DNA from 3 places in the Sorangium sp. So ce145 genome. Region 1 is predicted to be linked to each of the others. Evidence: riboswitches for the same ligand, from Rfam matches in the RefSeq annotation. Region 1 holds a riboswitch; each other region holds the start of a gene.
What was found. Region 1 has a riboswitch for cobalamin ahead of WMF34_RS20060 (ribonucleoside-diphosphate reductase subunit alpha). Riboswitches for the same ligand answer to the same signal wherever they lie in the genome.

Region 1 (7,342 bases):
CGCAGGCGCGCGAAGCGCTCGCCCGCCGCGTCGACCTCCCCGAGGTCGTGCAGCACCGCGGCCAGCAGCGCCAGCGCGCGCACGGCGTGGACTTGGTCCACGTGGGCCGCGGCGCGACGGGCGCTCCCCGCGGCGCCGCCGGCGATCTCCGCCGACCGCTCGAGCAGGCGGCGCGCGCCGGTCAGGTCGCCCCGCAGCCGCTCCGTGTACGCCAGCGTGCGCAGGCCGGTCGCGATCGGGGCCGGGTCGGCGAGCGCCCCGGCGATCTCGTTGTGCGCCTCGTAGCAGGCACAGGCGAACGCGAGATCCCCGAGCGCGCCCGCGTAGAGCCCCGCGTCGTACGCGAGCGACGCGCGCACCCGCGCGGGCAGCGAGGCCGGCATGCCGCGGGGGTCGTCGCCGCCGGCGAACGCGCGCAGGATGCGGGCGCCGCGCGCCATGTCGCCGAGCTTCAGCCCGAGGTGCGCGAAGCCGCCGAGGGCGAGCGCGTAGATGTCGTACGCCTCGCCCGCGCGCCCGGCGCCGAGCAGCTCGGTGAGGATGGCCTCGAACGCGTCGACCGCCTCGCGCTCCCGCGGCGCCCGGCGCGGCGCCTCGTCGAGGCGCGGCGGCGGCGCGGCGCTCCCCGCGGCGTGGACGCGCTCCGGCGGCACGCCGAGCAGCGACTTGAAGTGCTGCCGCACGAAGGGGTGCGTCGAGTAGCAACGCTCGCCCGGGCGCGCCGCGAACACGAGCCCCAGCCGCTCGAGCCGGGCGAGCCCGCGCGCGAGCTCCGCGGCGCCCCACCCCGCCATGGCGCCCGCGATCTCCCCGCCGGCCCGGACCAGCTGGAGCAGCGCCTCCTCGCCCGCGCCGCCGGGGAACACCGAGAGGCGCGCGAGCAGGTCCCGCTCGCCGGGCGGCAGCGCGCGCGCGTAGGCCGACAGCACCGAGCTCAGGCGGCGGGCGAGGACGTCGTCCTGCTCGGCCTCGGCGAGGTGCGCCGCCTGCGCCGCGGAGAGCCGCCCCGCGTCGCCGCCGAGGAACGCGCCCACGTAGGAGCCGACGACGGCGACCGAGAGCGCGTGCCCGCCCGTCGTCTCGAACAGCGCGCCGAGGGCGCCGTCGTCGCCGCGGATGCCCCAGCGGCGCAGGAGCGACGCGGCGTCGCCCTCGCAGAGCGGCTCGGGCCGGATCGTCGCGAGCCCGCCCTCGGCCCAGGCGGACAGATCCGCGAGCTCGAAGCGCGACGTGACGAGCGCCCGCGCGCCGCCGAGCCCGGACGCGATCGCGCAGAGCAGCCGCCGGAGGAGCGCGTCGTGGAGCTCGCCGTGCGCGCGCCCGGCGCCCCCCTCGGCCTGCACGGTCTCGAGCCCGTCGAGCACGAGCAGGTGCGGCGGCCCCTGCCCCAGCGCCTCCTTCAGCCGCGCGAGCTGCTCTCCGGGCGCCGCCTGAGGCCCCGGCGCCGCCGGGCCCGAGGCGCCCGCGCCCGGCGCGAAGTAGGCCGCCGCCTGGTCGAGGAACGCCTCGGTCCTGGGGTCGTCGTAGAAGCTCCAGACGAGCACCCCGCCGGGCCGCGGGGCGTCGCCGAGCCCCTGGAGGAAGCGCTCGGCGATCGCGGTCTTGCCCGCCCCGCCGACGCCGAGGAGCGCGATCACCCGGGGGCGCGGCGGCGAACCGCCGGCCCACGCGGCGAGCCGATCGAGGATCTCCGCGCGCCCGACGAAGTGCCGCGCTCGCTGGAGCGTGTGCGCGTGCAGCGGGCGCCACGCCGGGGCGGGCGCCTCCGCGGCCTGGCTCGCCGCACCCGCTCCCTCTGCGGCGGGATCCGCCGCCGGCGCGGCTTCGGCTTCGGCCTCGGCCCCGGCGACGAGCAGCTCCGCCTCGGCGAGGCCGAGCTCGGCGCCGAGCCGCTCGATGATGCGCCGCCGGGACGGGCTCCGGACCGAGAAGCCGAGCCGCGGATCGTTGACGGCGCCCGACTCGTAGCGGCGGTAGGTCCGCACGTCGACGCCGATCGACGCGGCGACCTGCTCCTGCGTCAGGTCGAGATCGAGCCGCGCCCGCTGGAGGAGCGTGTGGTTGAAGCGGACCGCGGGCTCCTCGCCGCGGCCCGCCCTGGAGACCCGTGCCATCGGTGCGAGCGCTCGATCATCGGCGATGCGGCGCTCTCCTGTCCACCGCGCTGCCCGGTCCTGCCCGGTCCTGCCCGGGTCCCGCCCTTCCGGATCCGGTCCGCCCGGACCCACGCTCCACGCATGAGCACCCTGCACGCCGAACGGACCGCCCAGTGCACCGACCACACCGACGATCTCCGCATCTTCACGGTGACGAACGTCCTGTCGCCCGAGGAGTGCGAGGGCTTCATCGCGCTCGCCGAGGCGCGAGGCTTCGAGCAGGCGCCGATCGGAGGCACCGAGGTGATCAACCTCGAGGTGCGCAAGAACGGCCGCGTCATGATCGACGATCCGGACCTCGCCGCGAGCCTCTGGGAGCGGCTCGCGCCCTGGATGCCGCCGCGCTTCGGCCTCCACCGCGCCGTCGGGCTGAACGAGCGCTTCCGCTACTATCGCTACACCGAGGGCGAATATTTCAACTGGCACGGCGACGGCTCGTTCGTGCGATCCGACGGCGAGCGGAGCCTTTACACCGCGATGGTCTACCTGAATGACGACTTCGAGGGCGGCACGACCGATTTCTGGGGCGGCCGGAGCATCGCCCCGCGGCGCGGGATGGCGCTGCTGTTCGAGCACCGCCGGCTCCACCGCGGCGCCGCCGTGACACGGGGGAGCAAGTACGTCCTCCGCAGCGACGTGATGTACCGGCGCGGGTGATCCCAGCGCCGCGCGTGCGCCGGCGCTCGGCGCCTCGACGCCTCAGCGCGGCGCCGCGGTCGCGCCGGCGCCGAGCGCCTCGGCGAGGCGCGGCAGCACCTCGCCGGCGCGGGCCTCGATCTTCAGCGCGCCGAGCTCCTCGCCGCGCGCGGAGCCGAGGTTGATCATGGCGATCGGGGTGCCTCGCTGCGCGGCGCGCAGCACGAAGCGGTAGCCCGAGAAGACCGCCAGCGACGAGCCGACGACGAGGAGCGCGTCCGCGGCGTCCACGAGCGCGAACGCCGCGTCGACGATCGGCCGGGCCACGTTCTCGCCGAAGAAGACGACGCGCGGCTTGAGCGGCCCCTCGCAGCGGAGGCACGGCGGCGCACGGAAGCCCGCCACGCGCTCGGCGGGCAGGTCGGCGTCGCCGTCGGGGGCGAGGTCGGCCGCGACGCGCAGCCAGCCGGGGTTCTGGGCGAGGAGCCGCTCCTGGAGGGCGGCGCGCCGCTCCATCGCGCCGCACGCGAGGCAGGCGACCTCGGAGAGCGTCCCGTGCAGCTCGATGACGCGACGGCTGCCCGCGGCCTGGTGGAGGCCGTCGACGTTCTGCGTGATGAGGCCCTCGAGCTGCCCCGCGTGCTCGAGCCGCGCGAGGGCGCGGTGGGCGGGGTTCGGCTCGGCCCTGGAGAACCGCTCCCAGCCGATCACGGCGCGCGCCCAGTAGCGCTGCCGGATCTCGGCCGAGCGGGAGAACTCCCGCCCCTGGATCGGGTTCCGCGCGCGGCGCCGCGTCTCGGGCCCTCGATAATCGGGGATGCCGGACTCGGTGCTGCACCCCGCGCCCGTCAGCGCCACGATCCGCTTGCCGCGCAGGAGCGCGACGAGGTCGTCGAGCGGATCGGCCGGACGCGCTTCGCTGAGCGGCATACGCCCGGGTTGTGGCCCGCCACGGCGCGCACCGCCAGGCCAGCGTGTGTCGACCGCGCAACCATGCAACCGAGCATGCAATGAACAGGCAACCGCGCATGCAACCGAGCATGGAACCGAGCAACGGAGCTCCCCCACAACATCTCGCTTGACCGGCTCACTGCACCACCATATGTAGTGCCCATGTTGGTGCCTCGGGCTTCGGCCCGGGGCTCAAAAGGGAACCCGGTGTGAATCCGGGGCTGCCCCGCAGCGGTAAGCGAGAACGATCTCCACGACGCGCACTGGCCCTCGGGCTGGGAAGCGGTGGACCGTAGGAACCCGGCGAGAGCCGGAGCGCTCGTGAGCCCGAAGACCTGCCAACATCCTGCGCAGGGGAGACATCCGCGCCGGTTTGACCTGGAAGCCTCGAGGGAGGCGGGTAGGTCCGAGCTGGCGCAGACTCTCGCGCTTGTCCCGGTTCCGACCCCCTCCCGCGCTGTCTTCCTTTCGCCCGCGGGGGCGAGCGGTCGGTCCGAGGGCTCCTCCAAAGAGCCTGGCGCACCCGTGCGCATCGGCTGGCCTCTTCGCTCTCGCGGCATCGACGCGAGCGGTCCGGGACCGCTCGGAACGAGCACGACGAGGAGGATGCCATGCTGAACGAACCGTTGGTGAAGAGCAACGGCGCGGCGCCGTTGCGCGCGCTCCACGCACCCCACGCACCCCACGCACCCCAGGCGCCCGCCATGACGAGCGCCGGCGCGGAGGAGACGCCCCCGCACACGACGATGCGGGTGAAGAAGAGGAACGGGTCGAGCGAGCCCGTGGACGTCAACAAGATCGTCCGGGCGGTGAGCCGCTCGTGCGCGGCCCTGTCCGACGTGGACGCGCTCCGCGTCGCGACAAAGACCATCAGCGGCCTCTACGACGGCGCGACGACGCGCGAGCTCGATCAGCTCTCCATCCAGACGGCGGCGTCGCTCATCGCCGATGAGCCCCAGTACGCGAAGCTCGCGGCGCGCCTGCTCGCCACGTACATCGACAAGGAAGTCCGCAATCAGGAGATCCACGCCTTCTCGCAGTCCGTCGCCGTGGGGCGGCGGCTGGGCCTCATCAACGATCGGCTCCACGGCTTCGTGGCGCAGAACGCCCGCAAGCTGAACGACGCCATCGAGCCGGCGCGGGACCACGAGCTCGAGTACTTCGGCCTGCGGACCCTCTACGACCGCTACCTGCTGAAGCACCCCGAGACGCGCCTCGTCATCGAGACGCCGCAGCAGTTCTTCCTGCGCATCGCGTGCGCGCTGTCCGAGACGGCGGCGCAGGCCGTCGAGCTCTACCGGCTCTTCTCGTCGCTCGATTACCTGCCGAGCTCACCGACGATGTTCAACTCCGGGACGAGCCACGAGCAGCTCTCGAGCTGCTTTCTGCTCGACTCGCCGGACGATCACCTCGAGACCATCTACCAGCGCTACACCGACGTCGCGATGCTCTCGAAGTTCTCGGGCGGCATCGGGCTCGCCTACCACCGCGTGCGCTCGCGCGGCTCGCTCATCAGGGCCACCAACGGGCACTCCAGCGGGATCGTGCCGTGGCTCAAGACGCTCGACGCGTCCGTCGCGGCCGTGAACCAGGGCGGCAAGCGCAAGGGCGCGTGCTGCGTCTACCTCGAGCCGTGGCACGCCGACGTCGAGGAGTTCCTCTCGCTGCGCGACAACACGGGCGACGAGGCCGCGCGCACGCACAACCTGAACCTCGCGAGCTGGGTCCCGGATCTCTTCATGAAGCGGGTCGAGGCCGACGGCGATTGGAGCCTGTTCGACCCGAAGGACGCGCGCGATCTCCCCGATCTCTACGGTGAGGAGTTCGAGCGTCGCTACGTCGAGGCCGAGCGGGCGGGCCTCGCCAAGAAGACGATGAAGGCCCGCGAGCTCTACGCGCGGATGATGCGCACGCTCGCGCAGACGGGCAACGGCTGGATGACGTTCAAGGACAAGTCGAACCGCGCCTGCAACCAGACGGCGCTGCCGGGCAGGATCGTCCACCTCTCGAACCTCTGCACCGAGATCCTGGAGGTGACCTCGAACGAGGAGTCGGCCGTCTGCAACCTGGGCTCGATCAACCTCGCTCGCCACACGGCCACGCTGGCGGACGGCGCGGTCGCGTTCGACTTCGAGAAGCTCGCGCGCACGGTGCGGACCGCGGTCCGCCAGCTCGACCGCGTCATCGACCTCAACTACTACCCCATCCCCTCGACGAGGCGATCGAACCTCCGCTGGCGGCCCGTCGGGCTCGGGCTCATGGGCCTGCAGGACGTGTTCTTCCAGATGCGCCTGCCGTTCGACGCCCCGGCGGCGCGGGAGCTCTCCAGGCGGATCTCGGAGGAGGTGTATTACCACGCGCTCTCGACGTCCGCGGACCTCGCGGCGGAGAAGGGGCGGCACCCGGCGTTCGACGAGACGCGCGCGGCGCGCGGAGAGCTCCAGTTCGACGCGTGGGACGCCGTCCCGGAGGACGCGGCGCGCTGGGAGGCGCTCCGCGCGCGCGTCCAGGCCGAGGGGCTCAGGAACTCGCTGCTCGTCGCCATCGCGCCGACGGCCACCATCGCGTCGATCGCGGGCTGCTACGAGTGCATCGAGCCGCAGGTGTCCAACCTCTTCAAGCGCGAGACGCTCTCCGGGGACTTCCTGCAGATGAACCGCTACCTGGTCGCGGAGCTCAAGCGGCTCGGCGCCTGGAACGACGCGGTGCGCGCCCGGCTCAAGCTCGCGGAGGGCTCGGTCCAGGGCATGGACGAGCTGCCCGAGCAGATCCGCGCCGTGTTCCGGACGGCGTGGGAGATCCCGATGCGCTCGCTCATCGACATGGCCGCGGATCGCGGGGCCTTCATCGATCAGAGCCAGTCGCTGAACCTCTTCATCGAGAACCCCACCATCGGCCAGCTCTCGAGCATGTACTTCCACGCATGGAAGAAGGGGCTCAAGACGACGTACTACCTGCGATCGCGCCCCGCGACGCGCATCGCCAAGGCCACCGTGGAGGCGCCGCCGGACCGGACGCCCGGGGATGACGCCGCGCCGCGCCGCGAGGGCGGCTGGGTGCCCGCGCCGCCGGCGAAGGCGGCCGCGGACGTGGCGTGCGCGCTCGAGAACCCCGAGGCCTGCGAGGCCTGCCAGTGAGCCGCGTCAGCCGCCCCGCGCGCCTCCTGGATCCGGGCCAGTGCCTCACCCTGCGCCCGATGGCCTATCCGGCCTTCTTCGAGATGTACCGCTCCGCCATCAAGAACACGTGGACCGTGGAGGAGGTCGACTTCTCCACGGACGTGGGCGACCTGCGGAAGATGACCGACGCGGAGCGGCACCTCGTGCAGCGGCTCGTCGCGTTCTTCGCCACGGGAGACTCCATCGTGGCGAACAACCTCGTCCTCAACCTGTACAGGCACATCAACGCTCCGGAGGCGCGGATGTACCTGTCGCGGCAGCTCTACGAGGAGGCGCTCCACGTCCAGTTCTATCTGACGCTCCTCGACACGTACATCCCCGATCCCGAGGACCGCCACCGCGCCTTCGCGGCCGTCGAGAACATCCCCTCGATCCGCCAGAAGGCCGATTTCTGCATGCGATGGCTCGATTCCGTCGAGT
Region 2 (7,342 bases), 4.1 Mb from region 1:
ACGGCATGGCCCCGCCGGTCACGCCCTCTCCTTCACGAACTCCACGAGATCCGACAGGCTCGCTCCCGTCGCGTCGGCGCTCACGCCCAGCTCCTCGGCCGGCAGGCCCAGGCGGTTGACCCAGAACGTGGGATAGCCGAACCACCGGGCCCCCGCGGCGTCCCAGCCGGCGAACGCGACGAACGCGATCTCCTCGCGCGTGAGGCCGAACGCGTCGAGCGCCATCCGGTACGCGCGAGGATCCGGCTTGTACGTCCTCGCCCCATCCGTGCTGAGCACGTGCTCGAACAGGCCCCCCAGACCGGAGCTCTCGATGGCGGCCCCGAGCATCCTCGGCGTGAAGTTCGACAGGAACGAGAGCCGGATCCCCGCGTCCCTCAGCGCCCGGAGCGCTGGCAGCACGTCAGGCCACGCCCGGAGATCGAGGTACGCGCCGAGGAGCCGCGCCCGCTTCTCCTCCCCGAGATCGAGCGCCAGCGCGCGCTCGGCGAACACCAGCGCATCCGAAGTCACCTGCCAGAAGTCGGCATACTCGCCGGACGCGACCCGGAGCCACGTGTACTCGAATTGCCGGGTGCGCCACGCCTCGCTCAGCGACGCCCCCTTGTCAGGACAGAGCTCCTCCGCGAGCGCCGCGATCGGCCGCGGATCGAAGATCGGAAAGGCGTCGAAGGCGACCGCCTTGATCTTCGACCCGGCCGCCGGCCGCGGCGGCGCCGGCCCGTGCTGCGCGGCACAGGAGGCGGTCCCGGCTGGGGCCGAGCCCAGGAAGCCCGCCGCGGCCGTGCCGGTCACGCGGTGGAGAAACTCACGACGATTCGTCAACATGCCAGCCTCCATCGGATCATCGGACGTGAACCACGCGACCCGCGAGAGCGCGAGAGCGCGAGAGCGCGAGAGCGCGAGAGCGCGAGAGCGCGAGAGCGCGGGTGCGCGAGTGCGCGAGTGCGCGGGTGCGCGAACGCGCGGGTGCGGGAACGCACGCGGCAGAGCATGCGCGGTCCGCCGTTGCCCGGGGATCCGCCATCGACGTAGACTCGCCATGCACCTTTGCATGGCGCGGAGCGCTCTCCGGCAGCAGCGCCCCGCGCCCCGGAGCCATGCTCGACTGGGACGATCTGCGCTACTTCCTCGCCGTCGCGCGGCACGGCAACCTCTCCGCCGCCGCGCGCGTCCTGAAGGTCACCCAGCCGACCGTGGGGCGGCGCGTCGCGGCGTTCGAGCGGCGCCTCGGGGCGAGGCTCTTCCAGCGCTCGCCGTCGGGGTTCGCGCTGTCGGCCGCGGGCGAGAGCGTGCTCGGCCACGCCGAGCGCATGGAGCAGGACGCGCTCGCGGCCGAGCGCGCCGCCGCCGGACGCGACGCGGGCCTGAGAGGCCACCTCCGTATCACCGCGTCCGAGTGGCTCGCCACGCGCGTCCTCGGGCCGCTGCTCGTCCCGTTCCTCGCGCGCCACCCCGCCATCTCCGTCGATCTCATCGCGGACGCGCGCTGGCTGAGCCTGCCGCGGCGGGAAGCGGACATCGCCCTTCGCGCCGCCGCGTTCGAGCACCACGAGGTCTTCCAGCGCGAGGTCGCGCGGATCGGGTTCGGGCTCTATGCCTCGGAGGCCTACCTCGCCGAGCACGGCCCGCCGGACTGGGGCCGGCAGTGCGAGGGCCACACCCTCGTCACCATGAACGACGAGCCCCCGGCGATCGCCGACCTGTCGTGGGTGCGCGCCGTCGCCGCGAAGGCCCGCGTCGCCGCGCGCACCAACGGCCGCGAGCCCCAGGCGACGATGGGGGCCGCCGGCGTCGGGCTCGTCTGCCTGCCCCGCTACCTGGGCGACGCGACCGCCGGCCTCCGCCTGCTCTCGCCGCCCTCGCCGCCGCCAGGGCGCAAGCTGTGGCTCGGGGTGCACCGCGACACGCGCGGGGTGCCGCGCGTGAAGGCGCTCGTCGCGTTCGTCGCCGACGCCCTCGGGCCGCTCCGGAGCGCCCTCGACCCCGGCGCGCGGCCGCGCGCGTCAGGCGACGAGCGCCCCCGCTACCGGCCCTGATCGCCCTGGCACGCCCTGAGCTTGTCGAACGGCGCGTCGCACGTCTGGGGCAGGAAATCGGTCCTGCACTCCGGATCGCGCCCGCTCAGGCAATCGAAGAGCGACGCGATCGACGGCGCGAGGAACGTGCAGGGGATCCGGTCCGCGGAGATGACGGTCTCGCCCATGCAATCGAAGAAAGGAGCGGTCAGCGCGTTGCAGGGGCGCTGCTCGGAGAGCAGGTCGGCGCAGCGCTCGGGACACCGGAGCTCCGGACACGTGACGCCGTCGAAGAGCGAGCAGAAGAAATCGCACGAGGCCCTCTGCTCCTCGACGGAGGCCCCGCCGGAGCTCGCCGATGGCGACCCCACGGCCGCGCCAGCGCCCCCGGCGCCGTCGGAGCTCCCGGGGAGCCCGTCGACGACGACCGCCCCGCCGCAAGCGCCCGCCCCCGAGAGCGCGACGAGCGAGGCCAGGAAAGCGAAGAGCAGCGGCGTTCTCATCAGGGCATCCTAGCGCGCGGCAGGCACGGCAGGGGCGCGCGTCGAACGCCCCGCATGCCCCGCACGTCCCCCGCCGCTCACTCCACCGCCTGCGACTGCTCGATCGCGTCCTCGCGGCGCTCTCGGCGGTTGCACGCGAGCACCTTCTTGCGGACGCGCACCGCGTCGGGCGTGACCTCGACGAGCTCGTCGCCGTCGATCCACTCCATCGCCGTCTCGATCGTGAGCAGCCGCGGGCTGGCCAGGAGGACGTTCTCGTCCTTGCCGTGGTTGCGCACGTTCGACAGCTTCTTCTCCTTGATGACGTTGACGTCGGTGTCGTTCGGCCGGTTGTGCTCACCGATGATCATCCCCTCGTAGACCTCGACGCCGGGGACGATGAAGAACATGCCGCGCGGCTGCAGGTGGTGCAGCGCGTACGGGGTCGAGACGCCGGCGCGATCGGCGACGATGGCGCCGGTCGGGCGGCGCATCATCGGGCCGCCCCAGGGCGCCCAGCCGTCGAACATCGTGTTGAGCAGGCCCGTCCCGCGCGTCGCCGTCAGGAACTCGCCGCGGAAGCCGATGAGCCCGCGCGACGGCACCCGGAACTCGAGGCGGGCGCGGCCGAAGCCGGGGTTCGTCATCTTCACCATCCGGCCGCGCCGGCTGCTGAGGCGCTCGGTCACGATGCCGACGTAGGTGTCCGGCACGTCCACGACCACGAGCTCGAGCGGCTCCATCACCTCGCCGTCGATCTCGCGCGTCACCACCTCGGGGTTCGAGAGCTGCATCTCGTACCCCTCGCGCCGCATCGTCTCCACGAGGATCGCGAGCTGGAGCTCGCCGCGGCCGAGCACCACGAACGTGTCGGGCACGTCCGTCGGCTCCACCCGGATCGCGAGGTTCTTCATCGCCTCGCGCTCGAGCCGCTCCTTCAGGTGACGGCTCGTCAGGTACTTCGACTGCTTGCACTTGCCGGCGAAGGTCGACGTGTTGACGCCGATCTTCATCTTGATCGTCGGCTCCTCGACCACGATGCGCGGCAGCGCCTCGGGGTGCGCCGGATCCGCGATCGTGTCGCCGATCGTGACCGCGTCGATCCCGGCGATCGCGATCACCTCGCCCGCGACGGCGCTGTCGACCGCGACGCGCTTCAGCCCCTCGTAGGCGTAGAGCATCTTCACGTAGCCGCGCGACTGGCCGCCCTCGGCGAGGAGCGCGACGTCGGCGCCGGACCGGGCGGTGCCGCGGACCACGCGGCCGACCGCGAGCCGGCCCACGTACTCGTCGTGGGTCGTGTTGCAGACGATGACCTGGAGCGGACCGTCGGGGTCGCCGGAGGGGCCGGGGACCCGCTCGAGGATGGTCTCGAAGAGCGGCTCGAGGTCCTTCGCCTCGTGCTCGAGCTCGCGCTTCGCCTGGCCGAACTTCGCGATCGCGTAGAGCGTCGAGAAGTCCATCTGCGCGTCGCTCGCCTCGAGGTCGCAGAAGAGGTCGAACACCTCGGAGAGCACCTCGTGGGCGCGCGCGTCGCTCCGGTCGATCTTGTTGATGACCACGATGACCGGGAAGCCGCGCTGGAGGCACTTCGAGAGCACGAAGCGCGTCTGCGGCAGCGGGCCTTCGGCGGCGTCGACGAGGAGGAGCGCCCCGTCGGCCATCATGAGCGTGCGCTCGACCTCGCCGCCGAAGTCGGAGTGGCCGGGCGTGTCGACGATGTTGATCTTGACCCCGCGGTACCGGATGCTCGTGTTCTTCGCGAGGATGGTGATGCCGCGCTCCCGCTCGAGGTCGTTCGAGTCCATGACCCGCTCGGCCACGACCTCGTTCTCTCGGAAGGCGCCCGACTGGCGGAGCATGTGATCGACGAGGGTCGTCTTCCCGTGGTCGACGTGGGCGACGATGGCGATATTGCGGAGATCGTTACGGGGCATATACGGCGGCGGCCGTGTAGCACGCGACCCACGGAGGAGCGAGCCCATCCTCGCTAGAGCCCGAACGTTCGGCCTGCACGGCGGCCGCGCGTCGACGCGCTCGGATGGAGAGCGCTCGGCGCGCGCGTGGCGCAGGAGCGGCGCGCGCCGAGCGGGCGAGGGGAGCGCTAGCGATTGACAGCCGAAGGCGCACGGCCATAGGGTGCGCGCCGTGCTGGTGCCCGGGCGTTCGCCTGGGCCGAAGAGGGAACCCGGTGAAACTCCGGGGCTGCCCCGCAGCGGTAAGCGAGAACGACCTCCACCCCATGCACTGGCCCGCCGAGGGCTGGGAAGCGGTGGACAGTAGGAATCCGGTCAGACCGGAGCGCTCGCGAGCCCGAAGACCTGCCAGCGCCCGGCGGCGGGAGACATCCGGCGCCGGTTCGACCTGGGAGCCTCGAGGGAGGCGGTGAGGTCCGAGCCGGTGCAGCTCTGCCTCTGCCACGTCCCGGATACCGAACCGCCCCCCGCGTCGCCTTCCGGTCGCCCGCGGGGGCGAGAGGTCGGTCCAGCGCACCGTGCGATGGCCAGCCATTTCGTCCTCGCGGAGCTCGACGCGAGCGGCACGACGCCGCTCCGCGCGATTGCGGCGAAGGAGGACACGAATGCTGCGCGAGACGGTCACGACGAGCCACGGGCACCGCCATCCATTGCATCTGCTCGCCGCGTTATCCATGGTGCTGGCCGCCGCGCGGCCCGCGCGCGCCGAGGGCGACGCCCCCGAGGCGCCCGCTGCCCCGCCGGAGGCCGCCGCTGCAGCGCCCACCGGCGAGGGCGCGCCCGCGGGCGACGCCGCGATCGAGGTCACGATCCAGGCGGAGAAGCCGGGCAGCGAGGCCGCGTCGCGCGTCTCCGTCGGACACCGGGAGCTCGAGCTCAGGCCGAGGCTCCGGCCGGGCGACATCCTCGAGTCGGTCCCCGGGCTCTTCGCCGTGCAGCACGCGGGCGGCGGCAAGGCGAACCAGTACTTCCTCCGCGGATTCGACGCCGATCACGGGACCGACGTCGCCTTCTTCGTCGACGGCGTGCCCGTCAACATGGTCAGCCACGGCCACGGGCACGGCTTCACCGATCTCTACTTCATGATCCCGGAGCTCGTGACTGGGCTCGACGGCTATAAGGGGCCTTATTACGCGAGCATCGGCGACTTCGGTACGGCGGGCGCCGTCAACCTGCGCTTCGCCGAGAAGCTCGAGGAGAGCTACGCGCAGGTCAGCCTGGGGCAGTACGGTATCCAGCGCGGCCTCGTCATCGCCTCGCCCGATCTCGGCGACGCGTGGCGCGCGGTGGCCGCGGCGGAGATCTACCGGAACGACGGGCCGTTCCTGAGCCCGGAGCGGCTCGAGCGCTTCAACGTGTACCTGCGGGCCACGCACGATCTGGGCAACACCGGGAAGGTCCAGATGACCTGGATGTCGTACGGATCGACCTGGCACGGCTCCGGCCAGATCCCCGCGCGCGCCGTGTGCGGCGAGGGCGAGCAGGGCGGCCTGAACCCGCCGCCGTCGGCGTTCGGACAGCCGTGCATCGACCATTTCGGCGCCGTGGACCCGACCGAGGGCGGGGCGACCGAGCGGCACATGGCGTCCGTCGCGTACTCGACCGCGTGGCGGGACGCCGATCTGAGCGCGCTGGCCTACCTCGTCCGGTACCGCTTCACGCTGTACTCGAACTTCACGTTCTTCAGCGAGGACCCGGTCCGCGGCGACCAGATCGAGCAGAACGACGACCGCGCCGTCGGCGGCGCCGATCTCCGGTTCCGCAGGCAATACGAGATCGGCGGGGCGAGGTTCACGACCTCGCTCGGCGCGCAGATCCGCGCGGACGCGATCGACAAGTCCCTCCACCACGACGAGGCGCGCGAGCGGATCGAGGAGAAGAGCAGGACCCACGTCGACGAGAGCCAGATCGGCGTTTACGTCGAGCAGGACGCCCGGCTCCGGCGCTGGCTCCGCCTCGTGCTCGGGGCGCGCGCGCAGTGGATCGACGTCAACGTGGACGATCCGGGCGAGGACCTCGAGGCGGCGGGGAACAGATCGAGCGGCGCCCGGGGACAGATGCAGCTGCTCCCGAAGCTCACGGCGATCGTGTCGCCCGCCGAGGGGGTCGATCTCTTCGCCCACTTCGGGCGGGGCTTCCACTCGAACGACGCGCAGGGCGCGGTGCTGGGGGAGGGCGCGGCGACGCTGATCACGCCCGCGACGGGCTACGAGGTCGGCGTGCGGGTCGCGCCCTTGCGCGGGCTGTCGCTGAGCGGGGCCGCTTTCCTGCTCGACCTGGACTCGGAGCTGGTCTGGAGCGGCGACGCGGGCGCGACCGAGGCGTCGGGGCAGACGCGGCGCTACGGGATCGAGATCGGCGGGCGCTACCGGCTCCGGAGCTGGCTCTTCGCGGACGTGGACGCGACCTTCACCCGCGCCCGCTTCCGCGAGAACGCCGGCAACGCGAGCGCGGTCGCCCTCGCGCCGACCCAGACGCTGACCGCGGGCGTCGGCGTCCGCCCGACGCTCGGCGCGTTCACGCCGTTCGCGGCGCTGCGGGTCAAGGCGATCGGCGCGCGGCCCGCGACCGAGGACGAGTCGCTCACCGCCGAGGGGTTCACGGTCGTCGACGCCAACGCCGGGCTGCGGTGGAAGAACGTCGAGGTGGCCGTGGACATCCAGAACCTCTTCGACACGACGTGGCGCGAGGTCCAGTTCGCGAGCGAGTCGCGGCTGCCGTACGAGCCGGCCCCGGTCACCGGGATCCACTACTCGCCGGGGTGGCCGTTCACCGCGATCGGGCGGGCGACGCTGTACTGGGAGTAGGCGCCGCGCCGGCTCATGTCCGGCGGAGGTCCTCGCGCAGCGCGTCGAGCGACGCCCGG
Region 3 (7,342 bases), 5.1 Mb from region 1:
GGCTCCGCCGCCTGCTGGCGGTAGGCGAAGGAGGGCCGAGGGGGCGCGCGGGCCGCGGCAGAGGCTCCGCGCGTCGGCGATTCATGCTCGAGGGCGGCGCCCGGCGCCGCGCCTCACTGCATGATGTCGTCGACGAGCCGGGCCACCAGCCGGTCGCCGAGCAGGTGCTCCTCGACGAGGTCCTTCGCGTCCTCGTCGCGGACGCCGCGGTACCAGACCCCGTCGGGGTAGACGGCGACCGTCGGCCCCTCGCCGCAGCGCCCCATGCACGACGTCCTCGTCACGCGGATCTGCTGCTGCTGGCCGGCCTGCTTCACGAGGCGGCGCACCGACTCGAGCAGCGCCAGGCTGCCGCGGTCGACGCAGTCGGCGTTGCCGCAGACGAGCACGTGCTTGCGCAGCGAGCGGTGCGCGTGCGGGTGGTTCGACGCCTGCGTGTGCGTGAGCGTGTGGCGCACGCTGTAGAGCATCGCCTTGAGCCCGCCGACCTCCCGGGCGAGCCCCGGCAGCGCGGTGCGGTACATGCACGTGTCGCAGGGGAGCGGCGCCTCGCCGGCGAACGCCTGGCGCGCGCGCTCGTCGATCAGGCCCTCGAGCGCGCTCGACCGGCCGAGGTGCGGCGCGAGCGACGCCCGGATCCACGGGTACGTCGACGAGAAGCGGTCGACCTGCTCGGCGAGCTTCGTCATGAGCCGCCCGGCGAAGAGGAAGTAGGGGACCACCACGACGCGCTCCGGCCGGTGCCGCGCGACCCGCTCCAGCGTCTCCTCGACCGAGGGGCGGGTGACGCCGATGAAGGTCGGCTCGACGAGCTGGAGCCCGCGGCCCTCGCCGATGAGGCGCGCCGTCTTGCAGAAATCGCCGTTCGCGTCGGGGTCGCTCGACCCGCGCCCCACGACGACGAGCGCCGACCGGGCCCGCGCCGCCGGGTCGTCCGGCAGCGCCGTCGCGGCGCGCTCGAACGCGATCTCCGCGAGCGCCGGGTGCACGCCGAGCGGCCGCGCCGCCGAGAACCGCACGCCCGGGTGCGCGGCCCGCGCCCGCTCGAGCGCGATCGGGATGTCGTTCTTCACGTGCCCCGCCGCGAACAGGAAGAGCGGCACGACCGCCACGCGGGACACCCGCGCCGCGAGCGCCGCGAGCGCGTCGGCGAGGTGAGGCGTCGCGAGCTCGATGTAGCCGTGCTGCACGGCGATCCCGGGCCGCGCCGCGGCGTAATCCGCCACGATCGCCTCGAACTCGGCGTTCGACGCGGCGTCGCGGCTGCCGTGGCCGATCAGCAGGAGACCGTCGTCATGCACGCGAGCGCCTCCTCCAGGGTGAGCGGGAGGCCCGCGCCGCCCCGCGGCGGCACGGGGCTCATCCGGGTCCAGAGCTCGGCGACCCACGGCCGCCGCACCCGCGCCCGCGCGAGGAGCTCCCCCCGCGCGAACACCTCCCGCGGCGACCCGTCCGCGAGGACCTGACCGTCGCCCAGCAGGACCGCGCGCGAGGCGAAGAGCGGCACGAGGTCCACCGCGTGGGTCGCGGTGACCAGCGTGGTCCCCTGCTGCTCGGAGAGCGCGCGCAGCGTCTGGCACAGGGCGAGCTCGCCTTCCGGGTCGAGCCCCGCGGTCGGCTCGTCGAGCAGCAGCACCCGCGGCCGCATCGCCAGCATCCCGGCGATGCACGCGCGCTTGCGCTCGCCGAAGCTCAGCGCCTCGATGGCCCGGTCGGCGAGGTGGGCGATCTGCACGGCGGCGAGCGCCGCCTCGGCGCGGCGGCGCGCCTCGGGCGCGGGCAGGCCGAGGTTTCGCGGGCCGAACAGGACGTCATCGAGGAGCGTCGCGCCGAGCAGCTGGTCGTCCGGGTCCTGGAGCACGAGCGCGGCGCCCGCGGCGACGGCGTCCGAGGGCGAGCCCACGCGGCGGCCCGCGATCTCGACGCCGCCGCCGGGCGCCGGGAGGAGCCCGACGAGCGTCCGGAGCAGCGCGGTCTTGCCGGCGCCGTTGCCGCCGAGCACCGCGACGGACTCGCCCTCGGCGACGTCGAGGCGCACGTCGCGCAGCACGGGCTCGCCGCGCCGGTAGCCGAGCCGGGGGGCGCGCAGCGCGATCATCCGGCCTCTCCCGCGGCGACGCTGAGCCCGAGGGCCGCGAGGGCGGCGGCGGCGAACGCGACGTTCGCGGCGGGCGCGCTCGTCCTTCGGTCGGCGACGGGGAGCTTCCCCTGGTAGCCGCGGAGCTGCATCGCGAGCGCGGCGCTCTCGGAGCGCTCCAGCGTCCGGAGCGCCACGACGCCCGCGACGGCGCCGGCCGAGCGCGCGGCGGCGCCGGGGCGGGTGAACCCGCCGCGGAGCGCGGCGGCGCTCCACGCGCTGTCGGCCGCGCGCTGGAGCACGCCGGCGAAGCGCCGCGTCAGCGCGAGCAGCTCGACGAGGGCCGCGGGGACGCCGAGCCCGGCGAGCGCCGCCTCGATCTCGGCGGGCGCGGCGGCGCCGGCGAGCCACCGGAGCACCGCGGCCGCCGCGAGGACGCGCGCGCCGAGGGTCACGGCGCGGCGTGCTCCCTCGGCCGTGATCGCGTCGACCGGGAACGTTGCGCCGGGGAGGAGCGGCGCCCCCGGCGTGAGCGCGAGCGCGAGCGCCGCCGCGACCGCTCCGATCCACGCGGCGGGCGCGGCGGCGCGGAGGACGGCGCGCGCCGGCGTGCCCTGGAGGCGGAGGGCCGCGCACGCGAGGAGGAGCAGCGCGGCCGGCGTGACGGGCGAGCGCGCGCCCGCGGCGACGCAGCACGCCGCCACGGCGGCCCCGAGGCGGAGCCGGGCGTCCACGTCGCGGAGCCGCGCGGGCGGGTCAGTCCGCACGGAGGCCTTCGCCGCCGGCCTTGCCCGCGGGCGCGCCCGCGCGCTCGACGAAGAGCACGCGCGAGAAATAGCCGAGGGCGAAGCCGGCGAGGAGCCCGGCCCAGAGGAACGCGAAGAGCAGGAGGTCGCCCTCGAGGCCCGCGAACAGCGGCCCCGTGTCGTGGCGCCCCGCGTCCTCGGCGACGCGGCGCACCACGGCCTCGTCGACGCCGTCCCAGGACGCGTTGCCGCAGGCGGCGAGCCAGAATGAACCGGCGAGATGGAGCGCTGCCGCGCACGCGCGCCGCGCGAGCGGCGCTGGCAGCGGGCGCTGCCCGAGCCGCCGCGTCACGACGCCCCCGGGGCGAGCCGGACGACCTGGAGCCGGTCCAGGATGTCGGGCCGCCGGGCGCGCAGGAAGGCGAGCGCCCCCGCGGTCATGACGCCTTCGAGCAGGCCGAGCGGGAGCTGGGTGGGGACGAAGGCGAGGGCGACGCCCGTGAACATGGACGTCACCGATCCCTCGCCCGAGAGCCCCAGCGCGAGCGCGAGCGCCGTGGTGGCGTAGGTTGCCCAGTCCGACGTCACGCCCGCGAGGAAGCCCGCGACCCAGAGGTTCGCGCCGCTGCGCCGCGCCAGGTGGAAGGCGAAATATCCGGTGAAGGCGCCCGCGATACCCATCGACGCGACGTCGGCGCCGAGCGTTGTGAGGCCGCCGTGCGCGAGGAAGAGGGCCTGGATAAGGAGCGCCACCACGGTGACGAGCACGGTCATCCAGGGGCCGATGAGCACCGCCGCGAGCCCTGTGCCGCACGGGTGGGAGCAGGTCCCGGCGGTCGGCACCGGGACGGGCATGCACGAGATCGCGAAGACGGCGGCCGCGATGAGGCCGACGAACGGTTTGTAGAAGGCGTCCTGCTCGGTGCGGCGCCGGAGCAGGTGGAGGGCGATCGCGACGAAGGGCAGGGCGAGCGCGTTCCAGAAGGCGCACCAGCCGAGCGGCAGGACGCCTTCCGCGAGGTGCATCGCGGCCGCGGGCCGGGGCGCGAGGAGCGTCCCCAGGAACACGGCGGCGATCGACACAACGCGGCCGTGAAGACCGATTTCGGCGCTCCGGGTGAAGTCCGCACCCGAACGCCACGAAGACGTGCGCAAGCTGCACCTCGTGGGAGGCTCGGGTAGGTCTCCCGGCTCATGGGTTCAGGGAGCTGATCGAGCTCCCAGCGCTGCGTCCACCTTCCCAGGCCTCTTCCAATGAGGCCCAGTGGTCTTCGGAGGCAGCTCCCCACTCACGGTGGCGGGACCGCGCCGGTTTTGCACCGGCTTCCCTGTTATGCCCCGGAGGGCACCCGAGGAATGGATTGTCAGGCCGGTGCTCGGTAATCCCGTTTCGTTCCCGGCGTCAAGGACGTCGCGCCCCGATCGCGGACGGGGTGCTCGCGGCCCGCCGCGAGCGCCCTCGTCCGCGGCGTCGGTACGGCCGGTGCGGCGGTGATGCCTGCGCTGGTGGGCACCCTGCCCTCGGGGACGCTGCCGAGGCGCACGAGGCCATCGCTGCCGAGGCGCGCCGCGCGCCCGTCGGCGCCCCCCATCGAGCGGCCGTGGGCGCCGACGAGCGCTCGAGGCCCTGTCGTGCGGCGGCCCGAGGCCGAGAAATTGACCCAGACGCATCACGCGAAGCGTCGTCGAGCACACGTCTTGAATTATGTCCCCCTTAAATAAAGACTGTTTACTTTGTCGCCGCGCGGGCGCAGCCCCCGTCTCGGTCTGGGCCCGCACGAGGGGCTCTCGTGCGCTTGAAACCCGGCGCCGGCGCATTCCTTCCGCAGTGTGCTTTGTTCGTCCTGGCTCTTTACTCGGGAGCAGGTGTCCGGTGTACGGCCTGCTGCCTCGTGGCCTCTCTTATTGAAGAGATGAGGATTTCGTGTTCGCTCGTCTCGGAATGCGAGGCGAACGCCGCGCAGGGCGCTGTCTCTGGTGGATGGGTATGCCCGGCTCGAACGTGAATTCCCGCAAATCGTGTGTGTGGGGCGCGCGTCCGCCTGGCCGCCTTCGCGCCTGGAGCGTTCTGCTCGCTCGGCGTGCACGCGTTGCACTTTGTTATCGACAACGCGCCTGCGGATGCCACAATCTGACTACCGCATGCGCACCGGCGCGGACCCCCCAGCCCGGAGCGCATGCGGTCTTTCTTCTGCACCGTGGCGGACGTTCAAGACTCCGGCGCGGTTTCCCTGCCGCGGTCATTCTGGGCCCCCCTCCAGCGTGATGCGCGGTATTTTTTTTGCCGTCGAGCGCGCGGTTCGCGCCTCCCGAGCCTTCATTTGCCCGTGAACGTGGCCTGCGATTTCGCCAGGAACGCTTTCATTCCGAGCTGTTGATCTTCGCTGCCGAAGAGCGCGGCGAATGCCTGGGCTTCCAGCTCGTTGGCGGCGGCGAGGTCGAGGCTCTCGCCGCGCAGGAGGACGCGCTTGGCGGCGGCGACGGCGAGCGGGCCGCGCGAGGCGATCTTGAGGGCGGTCTCGCGGGCGCGGGCGAGCAGCTCGGTCGCTGGGAAGACGGCGTTGACGAGCCCGATCGAGAACGCCTGCTGGGCGGTGATCATGTCTCCTGAATAGACGAGCTCGCGCGCGCGTCCTGGCCCGACCCGTCGCAGGAGCCGCTGGGTCCCGCCGAACCCCGGGATGACGCCCAGGTTCACCTCGGGCTGGCCGAGCTTGGCGTTTTCGGCCGCGTAGATGAAGTCGCATGCGAGGGCGAGCTCGCAGCCGCCGCCCAGCGCGAAGCCGTTGACGGCGGCGATCACGGGGAAGGGGGCAGTCTCGATGAGCTCGGCGAGCCGGTGGCCTGCGTCGGCGAACCGCTTCGCGGCGATGCTGTTCATGGCCGCCATCTCCGCGATGTCGGCGCCGGCGACGAACGCCTTGCCGGCGCCGGTCAGCACCGCCGCGCGGACCTCGTTGCCGTCGGCGGGCGCGAGGAGGTCGCGGAAGGTCGCGGTGAGCTCGCCGAGGACGGCGGGGTTCAGGGCGTTGAGTTTGTCGGGCCGCTGGATGGTCACGGTGGCGACGTGATCCGCGCGCTCGACGGCGACGAACTGGAGCGTACCGCGAGCAGGGGCCCCCGGCTGCTGTTCTTGAGCGGTCATGGAGCGTGGTTAGCAGCGCCCCGCGCCGGTGGGAAGCGCCTGCCGTGGGCCAGGGAAGGCGTCATTCCGTGTCCGCCCGAACCCGCTGTGCCGAGGCCATTGCCGAGCCGGCGAGCGAGCGATTTCCAAGCGAGCGATTTCCAAGCGAGCGATTTCCAGTGGACGTCACGCGCCTGTTCCGGGACACGGCCCGTCGCTCGATGATCCGAGCTCATCGCTTGAGCGCGGGTGCGCGCGACATGACGGCCCTGCCACGAGCCCGCGTGCAATCGTGGGCAGTCGGGCAGAACGCACGTCCCCGGATCCGCACACCAGTAGTCGCATCGCGCGTATCCCGTCGTCGCTCCCCTCCCTCCCTGGCTCCGTGGCAGCCGCCTACACCGCCCGCCCGCTCTTCTGCCCCTTCTCGTCGTACACGTAGAACCCCCGCCCGCTCTTCTTCCCGTACCACCCGGCAGCCACCAGGTTCCTGAGCAGCGTGGCCGCCCGGTACTTCGAGTCCCCGAACTCCCGGTGCAGCACCTCCGCGATCGACAGCACCGTGTCGAGCCCGATCAGGTCCGCGAGCTCGAGGGGCCCCATCGGGTGGTTCAGCCCGAGCCGCGCCCCCGCGTCGATGTCCTCCGGCGTGGACAGCCCTTCCTGGAGCGCGAAGCACGCCTCGTTGAGGAACGGGATCAGCATCCGGTTCACGATGAACCCGGGCTGGTCCTTCGAGGTGATCACCGTCTTGCCGAGCTCCACCGAGAGCGCCCGGACGGCCTCGTACGTCCGGTCCGACGTCTGGACCCCACGGACGAGCTCGACAAGCTTCATCAGCGGCACCGGGTTCATGAAGTGCATCCCGATGACCAGCTCAGGCCGCCCGGTCACCGCCGCCAGCCGTGTGATCGAGATCGACGACGTGTTCGACGCCAGGATCGCCCCCTTCGGCAGCGCCGCGTCCGCGAGCTTGAAGATCCCGCTCTTCACCTCGAAGCTCTCGGTCACCGCCTCCACGGCCAGGTCGACCCCGGCCAGGCCCTCCATCCCGTCGGCCACCGCGACGCGGCCGAGGAGCGCCTCCCGCGCCTCCGCGGCCAGCTTGCCCTTCTCCACCTGCTTCGCGAGAATGGCGGCGATCTGGGCCTTGCCCGACTCCGCCAGCGCCCTCGAGACGTCGCACAGGACCACCTCGAGGCCCGCGGCCGCGGCGACCTGGGCGATGCCTCGCCCCATCTGGCCCGCGCCGATCACCCCGAAGCGCTTGATCGTCGTAGCTTCCATGCCCGCGGTTGATAGCCGAAGCCGCGAGCGCGGTGAACCGCCCTCGCCGCGGCAAGACGGCCCGACGGCCCGCCCGCTCGGACGTCCCCGCGCCACAGGAGCAGAAGC

Region 2: linked by a shared signal. The riboswitch ahead of WMF34_RS04890 (TonB-dependent receptor) and the one ahead of WMF34_RS20060 (ribonucleoside-diphosphate reductase subunit alpha) in region 1 are both predicted to bind cobalamin.
Region 3: linked by a shared signal. The riboswitch ahead of WMF34_RS01305 (energy-coupling factor ABC transporter permease) and the one ahead of WMF34_RS20060 (ribonucleoside-diphosphate reductase subunit alpha) in region 1 are both predicted to bind cobalamin.

Annotation. Positions count from the first base shown of each region.
Region 1 covers NZ_CP150315.1:5,396,755-5,404,096, forward strand. Annotated here, with positions in the region: gene WMF34_RS20045 (helix-turn-helix domain-containing protein) at 1-2,114, opposite strand, end outside; gene WMF34_RS20050 (prolyl hydroxylase family protein) at 2,238-2,813, shown strand; gene WMF34_RS20055 (NAD-dependent protein deacetylase) at 2,856-3,722, opposite strand; cobalamin riboswitch at 3,893-4,100, shown strand; gene WMF34_RS20060 (ribonucleoside-diphosphate reductase subunit alpha) at 4,355-6,880, shown strand; gene WMF34_RS20065 (ribonucleotide-diphosphate reductase subunit beta) at 6,940-7,342, shown strand, end outside.
Region 2 covers NZ_CP150315.1:1,315,733-1,323,074, forward strand. Annotated here, with positions in the region: gene WMF34_RS04870 (haloacid dehalogenase type II) at 19-828, opposite strand; gene WMF34_RS04875 (LysR family transcriptional regulator) at 1,101-2,039, shown strand; gene WMF34_RS04880 (hypothetical protein) at 2,027-2,521, opposite strand; gene typA (translational GTPase TypA) at 2,599-4,485, opposite strand; cobalamin riboswitch at 4,636-4,843, shown strand; gene WMF34_RS04890 (TonB-dependent receptor) at 5,082-7,283, shown strand; gene WMF34_RS04895 (hypothetical protein) at 7,297-7,342, opposite strand, start outside.
Region 3 covers NZ_CP150315.1:338,674-346,015, forward strand. Annotated here, with positions in the region: gene WMF34_RS01285 (CbiX/SirB N-terminal domain-containing protein) at 114-1,301, opposite strand; gene WMF34_RS01290 (energy-coupling factor ABC transporter ATP-binding protein) at 1,277-2,098, opposite strand; gene WMF34_RS01295 (CbiQ family ECF transporter T component) at 2,095-2,844, opposite strand; gene WMF34_RS01300 (hypothetical protein) at 2,834-3,175, opposite strand; gene WMF34_RS01305 (energy-coupling factor ABC transporter permease) at 3,172-3,885, opposite strand; cobalamin riboswitch at 3,984-4,191, opposite strand; gene WMF34_RS01310 (enoyl-CoA hydratase/isomerase family protein) at 5,141-5,968, opposite strand; gene WMF34_RS01315 (3-hydroxyacyl-CoA dehydrogenase family protein) at 6,344-7,234, opposite strand.